DNA from 3 places in the Faecalimicrobium sp. JNUCC 81 genome. Region 3 is predicted to be linked to each of the others. Evidence: riboswitches for the same ligand, from Rfam matches in the RefSeq annotation. Region 3 holds a riboswitch; each other region holds the start of a gene.
What was found. A riboswitch is a leader RNA that binds a small molecule or an ion and turns the genes downstream of it on or off. The one in region 3 is predicted to bind cyclic di-GMP.
Positions count from the first base shown of each region.

Region 1: linked by a shared signal. The riboswitch ahead of JNUCC81_RS10110 (NPCBM/NEW2 domain-containing protein) and the one ahead of JNUCC81_RS05780 (SpaA isopeptide-forming pilin-related protein) in region 3 are both predicted to bind cyclic di-GMP.
Region 2: linked by a shared signal. The riboswitch ahead of JNUCC81_RS19210 (immunoglobulin-like domain-containing protein) and the one ahead of JNUCC81_RS05780 (SpaA isopeptide-forming pilin-related protein) in region 3 are both predicted to bind cyclic di-GMP.

Region 1 is NZ_CM132203.1:2,047,295-2,055,015, forward strand. Features, by position in the region: gene JNUCC81_RS10110 (NPCBM/NEW2 domain-containing protein) at 1-5,194, opposite strand, end outside; cyclic di-GMP riboswitch class I at 5,356-5,439, opposite strand; gene JNUCC81_RS10115 (CPBP family intramembrane glutamic endopeptidase) at 5,623-6,384, opposite strand; gene pdxT (pyridoxal 5'-phosphate synthase glutaminase subunit PdxT) at 6,688-7,257, opposite strand; gene pdxS (pyridoxal 5'-phosphate synthase lyase subunit PdxS) at 7,259-7,721, opposite strand, start outside.
Region 2 is NZ_JBSJXY010000002.1:42,065-49,785, reverse strand. Features, by position in the region: gene JNUCC81_RS19220 (cell wall-binding repeat-containing protein) at 1-892, shown strand, start outside; gene JNUCC81_RS19215 (AbrB/MazE/SpoVT family DNA-binding domain-containing protein) at 967-1,212, opposite strand; cyclic di-GMP riboswitch class II at 1,985-2,068, shown strand; gene JNUCC81_RS19210 (immunoglobulin-like domain-containing protein) at 2,306-5,386, shown strand; gene JNUCC81_RS19205 (universal stress protein) at 5,622-6,047, shown strand; gene JNUCC81_RS19200 (proline-rich domain-containing protein) at 6,730-7,721, shown strand, end outside.
Region 3 is NZ_CM132203.1:1,144,827-1,152,547, reverse strand. Features, by position in the region: gene JNUCC81_RS05805 (FadR/GntR family transcriptional regulator) at 1-560, opposite strand, end outside; gene JNUCC81_RS05800 (NAD(P)/FAD-dependent oxidoreductase) at 814-1,686, opposite strand; gene JNUCC81_RS05795 (glutathione peroxidase) at 1,717-2,193, opposite strand; gene JNUCC81_RS05790 (MarR family winged helix-turn-helix transcriptional regulator) at 2,297-2,728, opposite strand; gene JNUCC81_RS05785 (hypothetical protein) at 3,158-3,550, shown strand; gene JNUCC81_RS05780 (SpaA isopeptide-forming pilin-related protein) at 3,619-6,237, opposite strand; cyclic di-GMP riboswitch class II at 6,291-6,374, opposite strand; cyclic di-GMP riboswitch class II at 6,391-6,474, opposite strand; gene JNUCC81_RS05775 (VOC family protein) at 6,755-7,132, shown strand; gene JNUCC81_RS05770 (hypothetical protein) at 7,408-7,575, opposite strand.

The DNA of each region.
Region 1 (7,721 bases), 900 kb from region 3:
TAACCTCTTCTCTTAAAGCTGCTACTTTTTCTAATGTATTATATTTTTCTGTTATCTCAGTTTTACTATTATCAGTAAATAAATCATTACTTACTTTATCTGATAAAGTATCTTTTTTATAAAATGATACTTCACTTAAACTTGCCCAACCTTGATTAGCTTCAATGAATTTGAATTTAACTCTTCTTACATTATTCTTAGATATTTTAAATTCTACAATATCAGTATTACTTCCAGTATATTCACCTTTTCCTGACAATACAAAGTCGTCTCCTTGTGCCTCATCTGAAACATATATTTCAAATTTTCTAGCAAATCCTTTACCACCAGCATCTCTTCTAGCAGAATATGCCATTTTATCTATATCAGAATTTTGCCCTAAGTCAAATATAACTTCATTATTAAATGAGCTACTATTTGCTTTTCCTGTTTCCCAATGAGTATTTATGTTATTATCTATAGCCTTTGATATAACACTGCTACCATAATTTCCACCATTGTTACTTACAGATTTTACTGGTAATTTAAATTCTTTATTGTACTTAGCTAAATTATCAAATTGACTAAACTTAGATTTATTAACTGATAATTCTTCATATACCGTTATATATGATTTTTTCTCTACTGAGTTTTTATCACTATCAGTTACTTTATATACAACTTCAAATCTTCCAGTTTGTCCTTCTTTATAATTGTTAGATATTATTTCTATCTTCGAAGTCAAGTTTCCATCTTCAGCATCTTTTGCTATAATACCGCCCATAATGTCTACTTTATCTCCTAATTTATAAACCTTATCTTTAGCAGTTATAACTGGCTTTGAATTATTAGTAGTTAGTTTTGGATTAGCTATTATACCATGGTCTGAACTATTTCCATTTCCACCATCATGTATTTCTATAACTAATTCTTTTACATCTTTAACATCTACGTTTATATTTATCATATTGTCTACATGTTTTAAAACTGGTGTAGTAGCTAATGTTTTTCCATCTCCTACTATTTTAAATGTTATACTAGATTTATCTTGTGCTTGTAAGCCCATATCTACTCCAAGCAAAGCTTCAAATTTATCATAATCTTTACCAGATAAGTCATAGACTATTTTACCATTTGCATGTATTCCAAATCCTTTTTCAAATGTCTTTATGTCTCCATTTACTCTGCCTTTTATATTAGTATTTCTTCTTGGAGTACCATATTGAGTCTCTACAGATTTCCACTGAACATCTGATAAATAATCATAATTACTTACTACTTCAACTGCTACAACCTTTTCTGTAGTTATACCTGCATCTTCTAAAGTATATCTGACTTTATATAAACCTTTTTTAGCAGTATTTACGTTACTTTCAAATTTAACCTTAGAAGTTAAATCTTGTCCATTGTTACTATTTCCCTTAACATAATCCATAGGGTTAAATTCTTCATTTAATCTTAGAATTAATTTATCTTGTTGAACTTTTATACTTGGTGAGAATGAGTTTATAGCAACTTTATTTCCTGTTCCTAAGTTAAGGTCATAAGGTACAACTTCGTACTTAGAATTTTTGCTATGGTCTGCACTAGTATCTATAAAGCTATTGTTTGAAGTAAATCCTATTATTTCACCATCTTTGATTACTTCAAATCCTAGTAAATCTGATTTAGCATTATCTTTTACATTAAATGTTATCTTCGTTTTATTTTCAACTTGATTTAATGAAACTTCTAATACATTCTTATCAACAAATCCTTTTCCTTTATAATCAAATTTATTATCATTTAAATACCAAATTTTCTTACTTAGCTTTGGATACTTACTAGTTTCTTGTCTAGTCTCTTCGTTTACTTCAAATCCATGTCTTGCAAAATATCCACTTAAATCTTCTCCAATTGCTTCAGATGAGAATTTAATTAAGTATTGCATTTTTACATTAGTAGGATTTTCTTCCCCAAGGCTTACATTTCTTTCTCTGTATAATCTATTTAATTGTCCCCAATAACCTGGCTTGTACATTTCTAATTGCCAGTAAACTGCTAGATTCTCGAAGAATCCACCTTCAGTATATTTATTAGAACTTTCACTTAATACATTTTTGTAAACATGAGAGTCATATGGTATTCTCTTATCTAATTTATTATAGTATCCAGACATATACATAGGTAGCATATTGTTTGTTACTTCACCAAATACTCTTGCTCCTACATCCATTCTATGTCCTATTTCATGAGTTAACCCCCAAGATCCGCCTCTATCTTCAAAAGGAACTAATAAACTCGCCATCACATCACCTTGGACACCTATATGTCCTGATGCTGCATACATATATCCAAATGGTTGAGCAAGTCTTACATTATCTCTTATATATTTAGGATCATTTTTTATGCTACTTCCATCTAAAGCATAGTATTTAAATAATTCTTTCATATGAGTATTATAAGATTTTATAGTATCTAAAGGATTTACACCTTGCTCTATGTAAGCTTGATATGCACCTGTTGCAGTACCTGTCCAGAATATGTGGTCACTTACAAATTCAAATGTATCTATTACTTCTCTGTCCAATACATTAGGGTTTTTCTTTTTATCTTCATCAATTTTCTTTTTATATTCTATTAAGGACTTTTTAAATTCTTCTATATTAGTATCTTTTGTTACAAATGGGAATTTTTGTCCTCCAACAAATCTTATTACTGGTGCCTTAGGCTGTTGCTCAGGTGTATAAGGATTTACAATATATATTGGTCCACCTTTAGTTACATCATGCTTGTACCAATCATCTTTTGGTATTTCTGGTACCGTTATAACATTTTTGCCTGGATGAAGACTTAAAGTTCTTCCCCAAGTTGACCAACTTCCCTCTTGTTGTGAGAAGAATATTTGAGGTAGAGGTTTATTAGGATCTGCATCTACATAAACAGTTAATTTTTCGCCTGGCTTTGCTAATACTCCTGTTGGTTGATTGTTATTTCCAAATCCAAATTTTAAATTCTTGTCTGCATGTTGTACCATATCTCCATGTTGTTCTGCTACAACTACTTTTGTAGTTTCTAAGTTTCCTTGAACTATGTCTTTTGCAGTATTTATATCTACTTTAAATAATTCTTCTAATGGATGTCCTTTTACTTCATTTTCTAGAGCACTTAATTTTTCTAATGTGTTGAAGTTTTCTGCTACTTCATTCATTAATCCATTTGTAAATAAAGATTTCATTTTATCATAAACTTTGTCTTCTTTATATAACCTTAAGTCTCCAATTGAAGCCCAGCTGTCTTGAACATTATCAAATACAAACTTTAATCTTTTTACTTTCGTTGGATTAAATTGTACTTCTAATAAATCACTTGTGACTGTATACTCTCCAGTAGTTATCTTACTAAAGTTATCTCCCTTTGTTGTTGGTGAAACATATATACTAAAGTTTTTAGCAAATCCTTTACCACCATTTCTACTTTTATATACTAATCTATTTAAAACTTGAGCTTCTTTTAAAGTTAAGTTTACTTCATTTTTAAATGAATCAGAGTTTGGTCTTCCTGTTTCCCAATGTGTATTTATATCTTCATCAACTGCAAATTTTAATGCTGATCCCCCGTATTGACCGCCGTTATTCGATATATTTGCTATTTTTTCACTACCTATTCTAAACGCTTTATCATACTCATTTATATGAGACGTGTAAAAAGGTGTAAATTTACTTATAATTGCATTAGTAGATGTTACTTCCCCTTGTTGTACTAATTCTATAGCATTTAGTAAATTTTCTTTATAATCTTCATAAAATGGATGACTTTTAGCTTCTTCTTCTAATGCTTTTATTTTTTCAACAGTATTAAATTCATCTCCAATTTGACTCATCGCAGAATCTTTAAATAGTCTATCCATTTTTTCGCTTAATTTATCTTGAGTGTATAACCCAAACTCAGCTGCACAAGCCCAGTTTTCATATCCTTTTTTAAATACAAATTTAACCCTTTTAAACTCTGTTGGATTAAATCTTATTTCAATAGAATTTTGAGTTATTTGTGATGTTCCACTAGATACTAAGTCAAAAGTGTCACCTTTAGATGTTGTTGAAGCGTATATATCGAATGCTTCAGCAAATCCTCTATTTGAACCACGAGGTGCAGTATATACTATTCTATTTAATTTAGTTAATTCACTTAATTCCATTACAACTTCATTTGTAAAACTTGAAGAATTTTGCTTAGCAGAATGCCATTTAGTCTGTGGATTTCCATCTATTGCTCTAGATATTGCATTTTCTGCATAACTTCCACCATTAGCAGTTATCGATACTATCTTATTAGAAGGTAGTTTGTAAATTTCATTATATGCTGGAAGTAAGTCACTGTTTATATCTTTAAACTTAGATACTTTTGCATCAGTATAACTAACTTCTTTTTTATCAACAATTAACTTAGCATTATCTATATCTTCTTTAAAATCCTCGTATAGTGGATGATTTTTAACGTCTGATTCTAAAGCAATTATTTTTTCTATACTATTAAATTCTTCACTAACTTGATTCTTAGAGCTATTTGTAAATAAGCTTTTCATTTTATCACTTATTTCATCTGCTTTATAAAACATAAATTCTGATGCTGATGCCCACTCTTGATTAGCTTTTTTAAATTTGAATTTTATTCTTTTAAATTCAGTTGAATTGAACTTAATCTCTACTATATCTCCGCTAGATCCTTTATACTCTCCACTAGTTACTAGTTTAAAGTCATCGCCTTCATTTGTAAGAGAAGTATATATTTCAACTTCTTGAGCAAAACCTTTACCTTTTGCCGATACTTGTCTTGCCGCATATACGATTCTGTTTAAGTTAGTTACTTCATTTAACCCAACTACTACTTCATTTGTGAATTCTGAGCTATTTGGTTTTCCAGTTTCCCAGTGTGTCTTTAGATTTCCATCTATAGATTTCTCAATGTTGTCACTTCCATATTTCCCACCATTGTTAGTTATAGATGTTATGTTTGAGTTGTCCATTTTGAATACTTCATTATAAGCATTTAATTTATCATTATTATATAAATCAAATTTACTTATAGTAGCTTTCTTAACTTCATTTTCAGATGAAATTTCTAATTTTGAAGTGTTGCTGTTCGGTATCTCACTTGCTAAAACTTCTATTGTTGTAGCTGAGAAATTAGTGATTATCGCTGCCATAGTTACGGCTGCTATTTTTTTTCTGTGCATATTTTACCTCCTGATTAGTTTTATAACCCTCAGAAGTACATTAAAAAAGCTACTCAAAAAGAGTAGCCTTGTATATTACCTAATAAATTTAATATTTTCACAATAAACAAAAGTAATAATATTAATTAACTAAGCTTAAAAACAAAAAGTATAATGTACTCTTTGGCAACTGGCTGACATAGTTATAAACCTTAGTCCCTATAGCTTTGCGTCCCCAGATTTCCCTAGGTTTGCCTATTTAATTTTATTTTAAAATTATTTTCATTATTATTATACATTTTTTTCCATCATTTGCATAGTATAAATTTTCATTTAATTTTGATTAATCAGACTTAATCGATTTTTTATCAACTTTTAGAATTCTTAGCTTCTATATCTGATTATAAATTCTAGTTTCTTTAAAATTAATAATTTATAATATTATTTTTTCATAATTTTTCTTGAAATATATAAAATATTATAATTGCAGTAATTAATGTAAAAATAGATGTAATTAAATTTGAATCTACTGAAACATAAAATACATAAAAACAAGCATTGTCTATTGCATGAAGAAGTATACACAACCAAATACTTTTTGTTTTATAAAATAACGGAGTCATTATAAATGATGTAGCAATACAACTTATAGCAAATGGTATAAACATAAGTTTTTGTTGATGTGAACCTACAACAAACCACATTGGAATATGCCAAATTGACCAAACAAATCCAAGTACTAAAGTAGCTATAGTTGGAGAAAATCTTTCTAGAAGCCTCGGTAATAGAAATCCACGCCATCCAATTTCTTCAAGTCCTCCTCCAATAATTGCAAAAGGTACAATAAAAATAATTAAGCTAAGTGGATATCGTAGCATCAATAAATTGTTGCCTTGAGTTTTAAAAGCTATATATGCAGATGCCCATAATATAATTGGAGCAAAAATAGTGTATAAATACATAATCGGCTTTTGTTTTATATTTATTATAGATTTTAAAAATAATTTAAATTCATTAGTTTTATTATAGTATCTTTTAAATGTAATAAATGCTGCAATAGAAGGTGAATATCCTGCAATACCATAAATTATCATAAAAATAGGTGTCCCGAAAGTTAATATATTAAATTGTGTTGTTATTATCGATATTGTATAAAAAATCATACTTATGGTGATTAATGAAATCGTGTAAAACTTCAATTCCTTATTCATATATTACCCTCCTTATCTACCTATATTTTTTGTACTATATATAAATTTATTATGCCACTACTATTAATATTACTTGCATAAAAATAAAGCCTATTATATTTAATTATTGTAGGCTTTATAATAATCTCAAATTTGTATATTTTAAATTAATTTATGATAATTTTTTAAACTCTTTTACTATTTTAGCTGAGTTAACGTTGACTTAAAATAACGTAATATTTATAGATTGTAAAGATAGGTTTTACATAAAAAAGCTATGACTTCATGGTCATAGCTTTTTACTTATAGCTATTTTAGTAATATCTAATTTCTTTTTTTAACCATATCTAAAAAATACTTATGAACTCTTAAATCATCAGTTAATTCAGGATGAAAAGATGTAACTAGCATATTATTTTCTTTTGCTGCTACTATCTTTCCATTAACTTTTGATAGTACTTCTACTTTAGCACCTACATTTTTAATATAAGGCGCTCTTATAAATACCATAGGAATATTATCTCCTATGTAATTTACTTTTTCTTCTGTATTAAAACTTCCTAATTGTCTTCCATATCCATTTCTTACAACCTCTATATCCATTGTACCAATATGTACATCATCATTTTTAATCTCTTTAGCAAGTAAAATCATACCTGCACAAGTTCCCCATACAGGAGTTTTACTTAAAATTTTTTCTTTTAATGTAACATGTAAATCAAGTGTTTTAAGTAATTTTCCTATTGCTGTACTTTCCCCACCAGGTATAATAATCCCATCAATATTTTCAAAATCTTCTTTATTTCTAATCTCTATAGATTCTGTACCTAATTTTTTTAACATATTTATATGCTCTCTATAAGCACCTTGCATTGCTAATACCCCTATATTCATATTACCATCCTCTAACTGCTAACTTTTCTTCATTTGCTAAGCTACTTACAGATATTCCACTCATAGCATCACCTAAATCTTCTGATATCTCAGCTAGTTTTTTAGGATTATTGTAATGTGTAACTGCCTTAACTATAGCCTCTGCTCTCTTCTCAGGATCATCTGATTTAAATACACCAGATCCTACAAATACACCATCGCATCCAAGTTGCATCATTAAAGCTGCATCTGCTGGAGTCGCAATTCCTCCTGCTGCAAAGTTAACTACTGGCAATTTACCATTTTCGTGAACATATTTTATTAAATCATATGGAGCACCCATTTCCTTAGAAATATTCATAAGCTCTTCTTCTCCCATAGATACCACTTTTCTTATATCGGATATCATAGTTCTCATATGTGTAACTGCTTCAACTACATCTCCTGTTCCAGCTTCACCTTTAGTTCTTATCATTGCACAACCT
Region 2 (7,721 bases), on a different replicon from region 3:
GATATCTGCAAGAGATAAGTCACCTATTATATTAACTAATGGAAATAAAATTTCATTTGATGCATCTAAAATAAATTCTTATGTAATAGGTCAAAGCAGTGCAATGAGTCAGGAAATTGTAGACAAAACAAAAAGTAATAGAATTGGTGGGGCAAATAGATTTGAAACTAATAAAAAGGTAATAGAATATTTTTATAAAAATCCTACAGAATTTTTCTTAACAAAAGGATATAGCTTAGTTGATTCTTTAACGATTTCACCAATAGCGAAGGACAAACCAGTTGTTTTAGTACATAATAATTCAGACAAGAGTATATTAAAAAATGCAGTTAAGTTTACAGCAATCGGTGGAATAGATAAAAATACACTGCAGCAAGCAATTAATGCGATGACTGCATCAAACCCTTCAGGAAATACGTCTTTATCTAAAGACTGGAAAGATAACCAAATTCAAATTAATGGAAAAGTATTAAAACTTCCTATTAAATTAAAGGATTTAAATAATTTAGGATATACTCTATCTAAAAAAGATCCATTTATAATTAATCCAGGACAATCTGTTACAGGAACATCATTAAAAAATAAAGCTGGAAATTATATTACAGGAGTATATTCAAACTTATCAGATAAACCAATAGATATAAAAGATTCTTGGTTAACTGTTGTAAATATTCCTTTTAATAACTCAAATAAAACAATAGATGTTGTATTTCCAGGTAATTTAAAATTCGGAGCAACAATAGATAATGTTAAATCAGTATATGGAAATCCTAGCAAAGTATCTGGCGATAAAGGCTTTTCTAAATTAACATATACAGTAAGTATACATAAATATCTTGAACTTACTTTTACAAATTCTAAATTAAGTGGATATTATTTATCTGATAGATAAAATGTAATAGAAACAAGGCTTGCTTTAGCCTTGTTTCTATTATATTTTAAAAGATATATATTACTACTTTAAATTCATCTTATATTGCTTATATTTCCTATACATTCTGTACAAATAAAAAAATCATTATATTCTTTAAGTTCTTTTGATTTATCACAAAATAGACATCTTTTTTTACTTTTTGTTATGATAACAGCGTTATCAATTAAGTTTATGTTTAATGGTTGATTTTCTTTAAAATTCAATTCATTTCTTATTTCTTTTGGAATTACTATTCGCCCTAATCCATCTAATTTACGCTCAATGCCTTTGTTACTCATCAAAACCTCTCCTTTTTAAATCTTTATAGTAATAGTTTTAACTTTTATTATTTATTTTTATAAAATTAAATTTTTACACTATGAATAAACTGAGTTACTTATTATTTTTTATATGCTTATATAATGCCATAGATAATATATCTTATATATTTAAATCATAACTTTCCTTAAAAAATATATTAAATTATTTTAGAATATCTCCATACTAATTTCCTTCAAATTTTATATATAACTTAGTTTATTTTTCTTTTAAATTTGAACTTTTCTTTACTAACTACTGTCTTTAAACTAAATACACTAATTTATATTTAAAAAAGATACAAGGTAAAAACAATATATAGATAGAAAATGTATAAATTTATCAGTATTTACATATTATTTCATTTCATTTTATAACGTTTTACTTTAAAATGATATATTATGATAAGAAAATATATTATTTGACAAAAAATATATTTTTTTCTATTAAACTCAGTGATATATATTTGATATTAATGTAAGTATTATAAATATAAGCTTAAGTTATATATCTAAATAAATACAAAGTCAAACCTTTGTTGCTAATAATATAACAATTTAAATAATCGATATTTAGTAAAAAGATAGAAAATATAAAACTTCAAATGATAAATTAAATTTAAACATCTTATAAATTACATTGTTATTTGTAGAAATAAGGAAATAGGGGGAGGGAGTTTGCATCGAAGAATTTATCTATCCAATTTTACGATAATAGAATTTAATTTAAACTAACACATATTAGCATACAAAATAAAATAATAGATACTTTGAAATGTATTCTGTATGTGGTCACCTGGAATACACGGAGTTAGTGGTGAAACCGGCTATATATAAACATAAATTAGATCATACATCTGGAGTGTAAATACAATCTGATAAAGCAAATGTAAATATTTATGAAACATTTACATATAAAATTTTTTACAGATTACATAATAATGCAGAAAAGACATGTAATTTAGTAGTTAATAATCTAAATGGATTAGAAATTTTAATATATTAAAAAATGATATTATTACCCTAATCTAGATTGGAAAATAAATAATATTATATTAAACTATGGAGGAGAAATATGTTAAAAAAGAAATACGACAGAGTAAAAAAAATTGTTATATTGTCATTAATTTCATCAATAGTAGCTCAATCAATGCCAATAAATGTATTAGCAATGGAAGATAAAATAAAGAATGTGGATTTAGAAGAAAAATCAGAGAATAAATTTTTAGACAAAGATAAAGAAGATAGTGATGTAATATCTAGTACAGACAAAGATAAAGAAGATAGTGATGTAATATCTAGTACAGACAAAGATAAAGAAGATAGTGAAGTAACGTCTAGTACAGGCAAAGATAAAGAAGATAAAGAAGATAGTGAAGTAACGTCTAGTACAGACAAAGATAAAGAAGATAGTGAAGTAACGTCTAGTACAGGCAAAGACAAAGATGATAAAAAAGATATAAATAGTGTTAGTTTGGGAAATATTTCGATTGAGGTTGATCCAGAATTAGGAAAAGACTTCCGATACGGTGAAGCAATAGATATAAATATTAAATTCACAGCTGTGGGAGATAGATACGGTAATATACCTCAAAATACAATAGTACGATTAAATATTTCAAGTAGTGCGATAGATTACTCTAAAATACAAGTATCACCACAGAATCATGCTATTGAGTTAATTAAACATCCAGATAAAAATTATGTCGAAGTAAAATTTAATCAAGATTTTAAATTTGATAGGAGTTTAAATCTTTCAATAATGACGAGCATTAAGTCACATAAAGGAACTTATAGTATAAGCTCTGAATTAGTTGATAAAGATGGTAATATAACTAATTTACCTCTTAAAGATGGAGTGGCAGATGAGACATTAAATGTTGTACCAGCAGATTTTGGAGTTACTGGATGGTTAGATCCATTTTGGGATGGAGAAAATTATATAGGTAGAGGAACACTAAATAATGGAGATATAGGAGGCATTTTTAATCCAAAGACAAATGAAATAAAGATAAAAGCAACGTTAACTGCTAAAAAAGATGTAGATAATATTAATACTATTATAACTCTAGATAGTGGACAAAGCGTAGACAAAAAGAGCATAAGTGTAATAGATATAAAGACTAATAATGAAATAACAGATAGATTAAGCATTACAGCAACAGATAACTTAATAGAATTTAATACAGGTAGAATTGTAAAAAATACTCAGTACTTAATAAAATTTACTGCGATAGTTGATAGCTTTGATAAGGTTTATACAACAGACTTTAAATCGATTGCTTCAAATGGAGAGATAGGTGGATTCCCTATTAAATCAGGATTTAGAATGAATACTGGTGGAGCTGTTCCAACATTAAAAGCAAATAATTTGATAACTTATAAGAACATACCCATAGATTTACTAGAAGATGTAGTTGCTACTGATATTGAAGATGGTAACATTACCAATAAAATAGTAGTAAATGATTCATTACTAGATTTGTCTAAGGAAGGTACATATAAAGTTACTTATATTGTTCAGGATAGTGACTATAATTCCGTTATGAAAACTGTAGATGTTATAGTTTTGAGTAATGATGAACCAATTATTAGAGGAGCTAGCAATAAGACTATAAAAATAAATGAAGTAGATTCATTTAATAAATTAGATGGTGTGATAGCGGAAGATAATCAAGATGGTATTATAACTGACAGAATAACTATAAGTGGTGAAATAGGAAAACCAAGTCCTGGTTCTAATAAAACATATAAATTAACCTACTCAGTAACAGATAATCATAAAAATACTACGAGGGTAGTTAGAGAAATAACAGTAACGAATCAATTTCCAACGATATCAGGACTTAATGAAGTTGAAATAAGAAAAGGTAAGAATTTCGACTTAAAAAATGGGATAACTGCACATGATGAGGAAGATGGAAATATTACAAAAAATATAGTATTACCAAAAACTGATATAACAAAGCTAGATCTAGGAAAGCACAGTATAGAATATACTATAACAGATAGCGATGGAAATACTACTAAAGAAACTAGAGTAGTAAATGTATCAACAAATGAGCCTCCTACTATAAATGGTGCAAATGATGTAACAATCAAACTTGGTGAAGTAGATCGATTTGGCTTATTAGATGGAGTAATGGTAACTGATGACCATGATAAGGGATTAATTCCTATAGTAAAAGGAATAGTTGGTAAACCAGTTGCTGGATCTAATAAAACATATATTATAGTATATACAGTAACAGATAGTGACGGGAATACTACTATTGCAAAACGAAAAGTAACAGTAACTAATCAATTTCCAACTATATCAGGACTATCTGATATATCTATAAGAAAAGGATATACAACAAATCTACAAGCTGGAGTATTAGCAAATGATACAGAAGATGGCAATATTACAGCTAGTATAGTATATCCAAAAACCGATTTAACTGGACTTTCTGTTGGCAATCATGATATTAAATATACAGTAACAGATAGTGATGGGAATACTACTATTGCAAAACGAAAAGTAATGGTAAGAAAAGATTCTCCTGAATTAAATGGTTCTCCAAATATAAATGGAGCAAATGATTTAAGTATAAAAAAAGGGTCTGCGTTTGATAAAAAAGCTGGAGTAACAGCTACTGATAAAGAAGATGGAGATATTACTAAGAACATACAAATTTCTGGAACCGTAGATGTTAATACATCAGGTGAATACGAGTTAATATACTCTGTAACAGATTCATTTGGAAATACTACGACTGTTAAAAGAGTCATATCTGTATTAGAAGATATAACTGTTGTACCACCAACAGATCCGAATATACCTGTTGTACCACCAACAGATCCGGATATGCCTGTTGTACCACCAACAGATCCGGATATGCCTGTTGTACCACCAACAGATCCAGATATACCTGTTGTACCACCAACAGATCCAGATATACCTGTTGTACCACCAACAGATCCGGATATGCCTGTTGTACCACCTAAAGCACCATCTAAAGTAAATAAACCATTTAAAATAACAATAGATGATATTACAAATGAAAATCTGAATCCTAAAACAGGAGATGACTCTCTATTAATCTATATCGGTTCAAGTGTAATTTGCTTGATACTTTTTAGTATAATTAATAGAAAAAAACTAAATAAAAAATAAATAATATAAATAGCCTTAATAAAAACATTTTTATTAAGGCTATTTATATTAAAATGGAACTAATTAGTCATTATAATATTTTTATTAAATTCTATTGTAACATCTATAAATTTTGATTGTTTTATAATTAAATAATATTCATCAGAAAAGGCTATGATTTTACGGAATTTTCTGATAATATAGTAGATATACTAATAGTATATTATTTCTTAGAATAAAAAGGATGTGTTGAGAAATGAAAAAAATATTAATACCAATTGATGGAACTGAAAGAAGTCTGCAATCTTTAGACTTTGTATTAAATACATTTCCTAAAGATTCTGTAGAAATAACATTAATGAATGTTAAAGAATTAATATTAACGAACACTATTGTACTGTGTGAGGAAATGAAATATTCAGAGAGAATAGGTAACAATATATTAAAAAATATGAAGGATAAACTTATAGGATATAAAGTTGATACATATTTTTCATTTGGATATCCAGGTAATGAAATAATAGAAAAATCAATAAATGAAAAATATGATGCAATAATTATGACTAAATCAACAAAGAAAAACTTTATAGATTCGATTGGATCAGTAACATCTCATGTAGTTAAGAAGGCTAGATGTACAGTAATAATAGTTCCTGAATATAGTAGTCTATATTCAAATTAAATAAAAAGAAAAAATAAGGCTTAAATAAGCCTTATTTTTTTATTTTCATTATAAATACAATTTATCTCTTATATTAATGTTATTAATGGTAATAACTGATTTTTAAATAAGGAAAAAATATATAAATACAATTTAACTTTTCTAAAATAGATAACTCTAATCAGGATATAAATTTGTATTAGAAATTTATATTTATATAGCGGTAAAAAAGATAGCAGAAATCTAAAAATATACTGCTATCTTCTTTACTGTTATTAAAATTAAGGAATTGTATAATTCAAATTATATACCAAATAACATATAACGTATCTATTTTTTTAAACTTCATTTCAATTAATTAGAAATATTATACTGAGAACTTATCATATATTCAAATTCTATTTTTTATAAAAAAATCTAGATTTTATCTCAAAGTTTAATAGCTATATAAAAATATTTTATTTAATAAAAAGTAATCTGATTTTACCAGATAGCTGGTGTTTACCAATATATACAATGTAGAATTGTGTTTTATTTTGTTGTATAATTATTTTAAAGTAAAACATATAAGGTATATATAATAGACAAACTATAATTTTTTTGTAAAAATAATTATTTTGTTTAAAAATTGAACCTTATGTAAATTAGATTGTCATAAACAAAGTAAATGTATTTAAAAAATAATAAAAGGGGGGTAAATATATTGAAAAGAATTAGGCTTAAGTCTATTTATATACTAATATTAATTATTAGTATTACTATCAATTCAGTGAATTACTCATTTGCTAATGATATTTTTAACAATGAAAATATTAATATATTAGCTGATGAGAATATAAATAATTCTGAAGATAGGGTTATAAAAAATGAATTAGAAAATGATTTAAAAGCTATAAATGAGTACGATAATACGAATGAGAATAAATCAAACTCATTGGTTAATCAAAACAAAAATAATTCAGGTTCAGAACATGAAAAAGAAAATAAATCATTATTAAATTTCAAAATAAGACCAACAAAAGAGATAGTATTTGGATTTAATGAATTTGATTATGTAGTCAGTTATGAAATGACTTCTTCTAACCAGGATATTGCATCTATAGTAGTTACTATACCTAAAGAACTAGAGATAGTTTCTTTTAAGAATGAAGATATTAATATAATTGAGCAGCAACATAAAGATAATAAAATTTTCTATACTTTGAATACAAAAGATATAACTAATATAAAAGGAAACCTATCATTTAAAGTTAAATTCAAAACTGGTACAAAAGATAGTTCTAAAGCAATCGTAAAAGCCTCGATTCAGTACCCAAATGAGCATATTATATCAAGTAATCCTGTTATATTTAATAATTTTTCAGTAGCAGATGTTAATATTTATTCAATTGAAGAAACTGTATCTAAAGGAGAAGAATTTTCTTATATAGTTAATATTTCATCACAGAAAAATAAAAGCCCTTTGACATTAACTGTTAATATGTCTGATACTTTAGATATATTAGCATCAAATGACTTTGCAGGAATAAAACCGGTTATAGATAATAATGCAAATACAGTAACCTTTGAAATACCTGTTAGTGAAAATCCTATTTCGGCTCAATTTGAGATATCGGTTAAATTTAAGGAAAATAGTCAAAATGGAGCTGTAGGTAATGCATATGCTAAAATAGAAAGTAATAATATAGAATTAGC
Region 3 (7,721 bases):
TCTCTTGCATCCTCTATAAAAGTTTCAAAAAGTCTAGATGATGTCATGAATACACTTTCAATTAAATAATTTTTACTTATAGATGCTATTTTATTGTGAAATTTTTGGTCAAGTTGAACTATCTTTTTACTATTAAAATTTAACTTATCATTTTCCTTTTGCATCTGCTCTATTATTTCTCTTAATTCATTACAATCATCTTTTGTTGCTTTTTCTGCTGCTATTACCACTGTTTGTAATTCTAAAACTTCTCTTAACTCTAATATATCTTGCCACGTACCTTCATTTAATTTAAATCCCATAGATAGTGGCTCTATTAGTGATTTTTCTATGCTATTGCATATAAAGTTGCCTTCCCCTTGTTTACTTTCAATTACTCCCATAGTTTCTAAAACTCTTATAGCTTCTCTTATTGATGTTCTACTTACACTCATACTCTCTGATAATTCTCTTTCTGATGGTAGCTTGTCCCCCTTTTTTAATTCTCCTCTTAATATCTTATCTTGTATTTGTTCTATTACAAGCTCATAAACTTTTTTATTTGAAATATTATAAAACATATTATCCCCCACTGATTTGCATTTTCTCTTATATATTATTTATATCAAATACATTTATCTTATACCATATATTTTATTATCTAATCTATATAAATAAAAGTAAAATAAATAACCCCTTAAATTAGTATTGTACAAGTATTTTTTACTTGTGTCTACTTTAAGGGGTTAAATTTATCATATAAACCTATTGATGATTTATCTTCTTTTTCTTGTGGTGCTTGTTCAAAACATTGGTTACAAGGAAAATCTCCTCCTATGCTCTTTTTCTTTTTTGTTCATCTAAATATGATACGGCTGAAAGTGCAGCTATATTTCCTTCTCCAGCTGCTTTTATATATTGATAAGGAGCTCCAACTATATCTCCTGCTGCAAAACAACCTTTTAAGTTTGTTTTCATTAATCTATCTACCTCTACATGATTTCCATCTAGTTTTAACCCTGGTACTAGTTGTCCTGGTGAAATACTATCTCTTAATATAAATATCCCATCCGTTTCTATTTCACTATTTTTTAATATTAATTTATTTGCTAATCCATGACCTGATATTTCTACTGGAATATCTTTTATAACTTCAATTGAATCATCAACTTCTACATCCTCTTTGTACATAGGTATATAGTAAACCCTTGAAGCAATAGTAGCTATAAAGTTCGCTTCAGCCTCTTCATGTTTGTTGTAAGAAATTATTGTAACTACCTTATTTTTATATAAAGGAGCATCACAAGTTGCACAATATCCTACACCTTTTCCTAAAAATTCTTCTTCTCCTTTAAATGGTCTTCCAAAATTCACACCCGTTGCTAATATTATAGAACTAGCTTCATAATTATTTTCATTTCCCATAAGCGAAAAGTACCCACCCATTGAATATATACTATTTATCTTTTCTTCTGTTATTTCTATATTCATAGATTCTAAGTGATTAACAAACTCATATTTTATTTCTGCTCCACTTTTACCATAAAAACCTAAATAATTATTAACTTTATGAGCTTTTACTAACTTATTACTTATATCTTTACTACCAAAAATTATAAATTTCTTATTTCTAATACTTGCATTTAATGCAGCAGATATTCCCGCTACTCCACTACCTATTATTGCAATATCATACATTTCACTCATATATTTTCCTCCTTATAGCCTTATGTTTATTTATCTTAATAAATTTTCTATATCACTTTTAATCTTTAATGGTGATACTGTAGGTGCATATCTTTTTATTACATTTCCATTAGAATCTATTAAAAATTTAGTGAAGTTCCACTTTATCTCTTTACCAAGTAATGATTTTGCCTGGCTTTTTAAATATTTATATAATGGGTGTGCATCTTTTCCGTTTACATCTATTTTTTCAAACATAGTAAATGTAACTCCATAGTTTAATTGGCAAAATTCATGTATTTCTTCATTACTACCTGAATCTTGTTTAGCAAATTGGTTACAAGGGAACCCTAATATTTCAAGCCCTTTATCTTTATACTCTTGATATAATGCTTCTAAATCTTTAAATTGAGGAGTTAGTCCACATTTACTTGCAGTATTTACAACCAAAACTACCTTCCCTTTGTAATTATCCATACTTATTTCTTGCTTGTTCATTTTTTTAGCTTTAAAATCATAAAATTTCATATTAGTTATTCCTCTCCATTTTCAATTTATTTAAATCTAATTTAGTTCAATTAATTTATTTAAAATATAAAGTCAAATTCTGTATAGAATTTAACTCTATTTATTAATCTAATTCACTTAAGAATTCATCTAAGTATACTTTTAATTTTTTAAGGTTTTCTTTATCTCCATTGAAGTTACAGTATAATTTTTCTGGAACTTCAAGTATATCTTCTTTTAATAATTTGCCTTTTTCAGTTATTTCTACTGTAACTACTCTATCATCTTCTTTATTTCTATATTTAGTAATTAAACCCATAGATTCTAATTTTTTTACTACTGGAGTAATAGTTCCAGAATCTAGGTGTAGTCTCTTACCTAATTCTTTAAATATAATTTTTTCTTCTTCCCACATTACAAGCATGGCTACATATTGTGTATATGTTAAGTTATATTTATCAAGTAATGGTTTATACAGTTTTATAACCTCTCTTGATGCTGCATATAATGAAAAACATATCTGGTTTTCTAATTTTATTTTATCATATTTACTCATTTATTTTCTCCATTCAATGATTTATATAAATTTAATTTAATTAAATCAGTTGTTGAATTTATTATATACACTATTATTTTTGTTGTCAATAATTTTATTCATATATTTTTTATAATAAATGTATAAGATTGTGAATGCTGGATATAATTAAAGTATACTCATTAATGTTTTTATTCAAATTTTATCCTAATTTTATATTTTATATCCTTACTAAAAGACAGGCAACGGACCCTGTCTTTTTTAATCTTTAATTTCTCTCTATTAATTAAATCTATATAATAATATTATTAATATATAAATAATACTTTTTTAACATTTTTTGCTATAATTTAATATATAGTAACTAATTTAGTTAGTTTATTAGTTTTAAATTATATAGTTAAATATTATTCTTAATAAGCTATTATATAAATCGATTGGAGATTATTAATGAGGAGCAAAATATTTGATGATTTTATAGTTCTAGCTGGTATTGCAGGACTAATATATCTTATACTTATTGGAATTAGAGATTTTATAAAAAATATTTACAGAAAATTCAGGGTTTCTGAAATAAGAGTAACTAATGTTAATATGACTATTAAAAATAAAAGGTTTGTTAAAGGCATGCCTTGCAATTATTCTGATAGAAATAAATATTTTATTTCAAATTTACCAAACTCTTATTTATTAGAATTGGAATATAAAGATAAATCTTATAGAATAAATGATAAAAATATATTTGAAACTGTAAATATCGGTGATAATGTTATGATAAGACTTATCGAAAAATTTGATAAATATGAAAATCTACTTAGCTATAAACTAGAAAATATGAAATAAAATTGATTATTAATATTTAATTAAAAAGGGCTGTGAATTATTTTCACAGCCCTTTTATTTTAGTTATTTTATTTTTTTCTTCTTATATTTATAACTAATCCACCCATTGCTAATATACCTACACTTATATATGGCATAATACCTGAATCATAGGTTTTAGGGTTCCCATAGTTTTGAAGTTTATTTACGTTATTTTTTTTATCTTGTGCAATTTCTTTTATAGTTTCTTTAGGTTTGCTTTCTTTAATTTTTTTGTCTATTTCTTTTTCTTTTGGGGTTTCATTTGGTCTTTCTTCTTTAATGTTTTTGTCTGGTTCTTTTTCTTTTGGAGTTTCATTTGGTTTGTATTCTTTAGGATTTTTGTCTGGTTCTTTTTCTTTTGGGATTTCATTTAGTTTGTCTTTTTTAATGTTATTGTCTGGCTCTTTTTCTTTTGGGTTTTCATTTGGTTCATCTTTTTTAATATTTTTATCTGGTTCTTTCTCTTTTGGTGTTTGAGTTGGTTCATCTTTTTTTATATTTTTATCTGGTTCTTTTTCTTTTGGGGTTTCAACTATTTTATCCCCTCCACTATTTTTATCTCCTTCTATTTTATTATTATATATATTTCCTAAATCAACTGTAGTACCTAGGTCATCTTCCTTTATAGTAAACTTTATATATTCATTATTTAAATAGTATCCTTTTGGAGCTTTGGTTTCTTTTAGATAATATGTTCCTGGAGAAACTATCTTTTCTCTTATTATTCCTTCCTTATTACTAGTAACACTACCAATAATTTTTTTCTCTTTGTCTAGTATATCAAATGTAGCCCCGGATAATAAACTTTTAGTTTTTTTATCTAATTTAAGAGCTTTAAAAGCATATCCCTTTTTAGTCTCAACAGTATTAGTACTTGAATCTTTTATTTTAGCTACGTTTAATATTGTCGTTCCATCTTTTACATCACTAAAATCCGTCTTTATATTCACTTTATATATTTCATCGTAGTTCATATTTACACTATCATTAGTAACTTTTATTTTATTATTTACCTTATCAACTTTAAGGCTAATACCATTTGAATTATCTTCTATTTTTTCAGTTATATATTTACCATCTTTTTGCCCAATAATTTTATGCTTTTCAACGTTAACTACCATAATCTTAACATCTGGGTTAATTTTATCTGATAAATCTATATATCCCTTACTAAAAAATCCATGTGAGTCAATTTCTATAGAATAATTTACTATTTGATTATCTCCATCTTTAAGTGTATTTTTATCTACTTTTTTTATTGCATTTATAGAGCCTGAATCTTTTTCATATTTAACAGTTGAGTTTGCATTTGATGTTTCATTATTATAACTAATTGTTGCCTTATTTTTGTACTCTTCATGCTTATCTGTAACTACTAATCTATAATATATAAAGTATTTATTTTTAATATCTCCAAGATTTATAGTCATTTTGTTGTTCTTAACAGTAATCTTATCTTTACTATTTGGGTATATTTGATAATTACCTTTTGAATCATAATAATATATTGATGCACTTGATTCTTTATACTTTGTACCTTGTGGTAATGTATCATTTATTACTACATCTTTAATATTCTCTTTATTTTGGTTTACAACAAGTGTGTATCCAATTTCATCACCTATATCTGTGACTATACTATTTCCTTTTTTATCATGAAACTTCGTATTTTCATATTTCTTAATCATAGGTACTTCTACCTTTTTAGTTTTTAGCATAGATGAACTTTCAATAGTCTTTCCGTTTATATTTAATATTGCTGTATTTTTATAAGTTGGAAACTCTTCATTTATATTAACGTAGTATGAAATATCATATTTTGAGTTTATATTTCCAAAGTTTATTACTAGTCCATCTTTAGTTTTCTCAGTTTTTAAAAGTAGTTCTTTTGTTACGTCTTTTTTATTTCCTATGTATGGTGTTTCTTCTATTTTTAAACTATTTATATCTAGTTCTAACCCATTAGGCATTTTATCTTTTAAGACTACGTTATTTAAATTAGAGTATTTCTCATTAATAGAAACAATAAACTCCCATCTTTTACCAACAGCAGGAGCAGGTATATTTGCAGTTAATATACCATCAACATAATGACTTGCATTTTGTGCATATTTATTTAAATATCTATCTACTGCAAGATTATGTTCTTGCTTTTCTTTTGGGTCATCTGTTACCACTGGATCTATATTTACTAAATCAACATCTAAATATGTAGTATCGCCATTTAAACTAGCTTCAACTCTAACTTTTTTATCTTCATCAACTTTAGGTGCAAAAGCTCTAATACTTAAATATCCCCCTATACCATTAGTAAGTGCTTTTTCACTTAAAGTTGCTACTACTTTAGTTCCTTCTACTATGACATTATCAAAATGATCTTTAGGATAAGATGGTTTAATATCTCTAAATCCATCTGGGAGGTTAAATGTTATTACATTTCCTCCTTCTTTTAATTTTCCTAATTCTCCCGTTATACTATAGTTTAGTGTAAATTTAACTTCATCATTTTCTTTTATAGGATTTTTATTGCTACTTATTGATAGGCTAATATTTTTATTTGTATCTAAGGCAAATACATTTATGACCGGTGACATAAGATTTATCATTAAACTAACTACCACTAACATTGTTGTAAATAAAAAACTATACCTTTTATTACTTTTCATACTTACACTCCCTCTATTCATTTTTTGCAATAAAAAACCGACTTTAAACAATAATTGTTTAAAGCCGGTTGCATCACTAACTCCATATATCCCAGATGCCCACATACAGAATATACTTCCTCGTTTCTTTAAAAAAAAAGACTTTAGACATTAATTGTCTAAAGTCGGTTGCATCATTAACTCCATATATTCCAGATGCCCACATACAGAATATACTTCCTCGTTCCTTTATATAAATAATAGCACATGTCTATGCTTATTTCTATATTAGTAAGATTTTGATACTATTTTATATATATTAATTGATATAGTAAGTTCTTATTTTTTTATTTAACTAGTTATATATTTATTTTAGATATAATTAATCATGTATAATTTAGGAACAATTATATCTTTTTCTAGCACTTATGTTTGTTTTAAGTTACAAACATAAGTTTGACTAAATATTTAATTTATAGTATTATGATTTTAAGTAAATAATAATACTAAATAACGATACATAACTTCGGAGGATAACATGATCAATAAAATAGGCAAGATAACAATATATGTAGATAATCAAGATGATGCTAAAAAGTTCTGGACTGAAAAGTTAAATTTTGTAGTAAAATTTGAACAATCAATGGGTCCCATGACTTGGTTAGAAGTTGGTCCAAGTGAAAGTGAATTTACAACATTTGTTTTATATGATAAAAAAATGATGCTAACTCAAAACCCGTCTGCAAATGTTAATCATCCATCTATATTACTAAGTACTACTAATATAGAAAAATCATACAATGAAATGAAAGAAAATGGAGTTGAAGTTGGAGAACTTATGATTATGCCTTATGGTAAAATGTTCTCATTCAAAGACCAAGATAACAATGAGTACTTATTAAGAGAAGATAAATAATAAAAAGCTCTAATCATTAAATGATTAGAGCTTTTCTAATTGTATTTTTTAGGTTTTTAGTGTAGTTTTGGTGTAATATATACTAAAGACATGTAAGTATTGCTATAAGAAGTTCTTTAATAAATTTTTTTATATCTGTTTCTGGTCCTTTGATAACTAACTTATTACTATTCTTTTTACATTCACTCATATAATCATCTCCTTTATATAACACGATGAAGTAATTATCTTAAACTTAATAAATAATATTTTATGGGTAAAATATTACTTTTGATTTAAGAATTATTTTTAGATAAATATAAAAGACCGACGAAAATAATTAAAGAAATAGAGCTTAATATAATCCTCCATAAACTTCCAGAAAATAAAATTAAATATAAATCTAATGATATAAAACCAAGTATAGTTATAAATTGTGCTAGTTGCTTAAAATTTTTTTCCATAAAACCTCCTAAAAAAACTTATCATCAATATAAGGCATAATTGTAAAATTGATTAGAATTAAAAATATACCACCTACAATAAATATAAGACCTATACTCTTCATATTCATAGCATACTCCTTATACATCTAAGTTATAACAATACC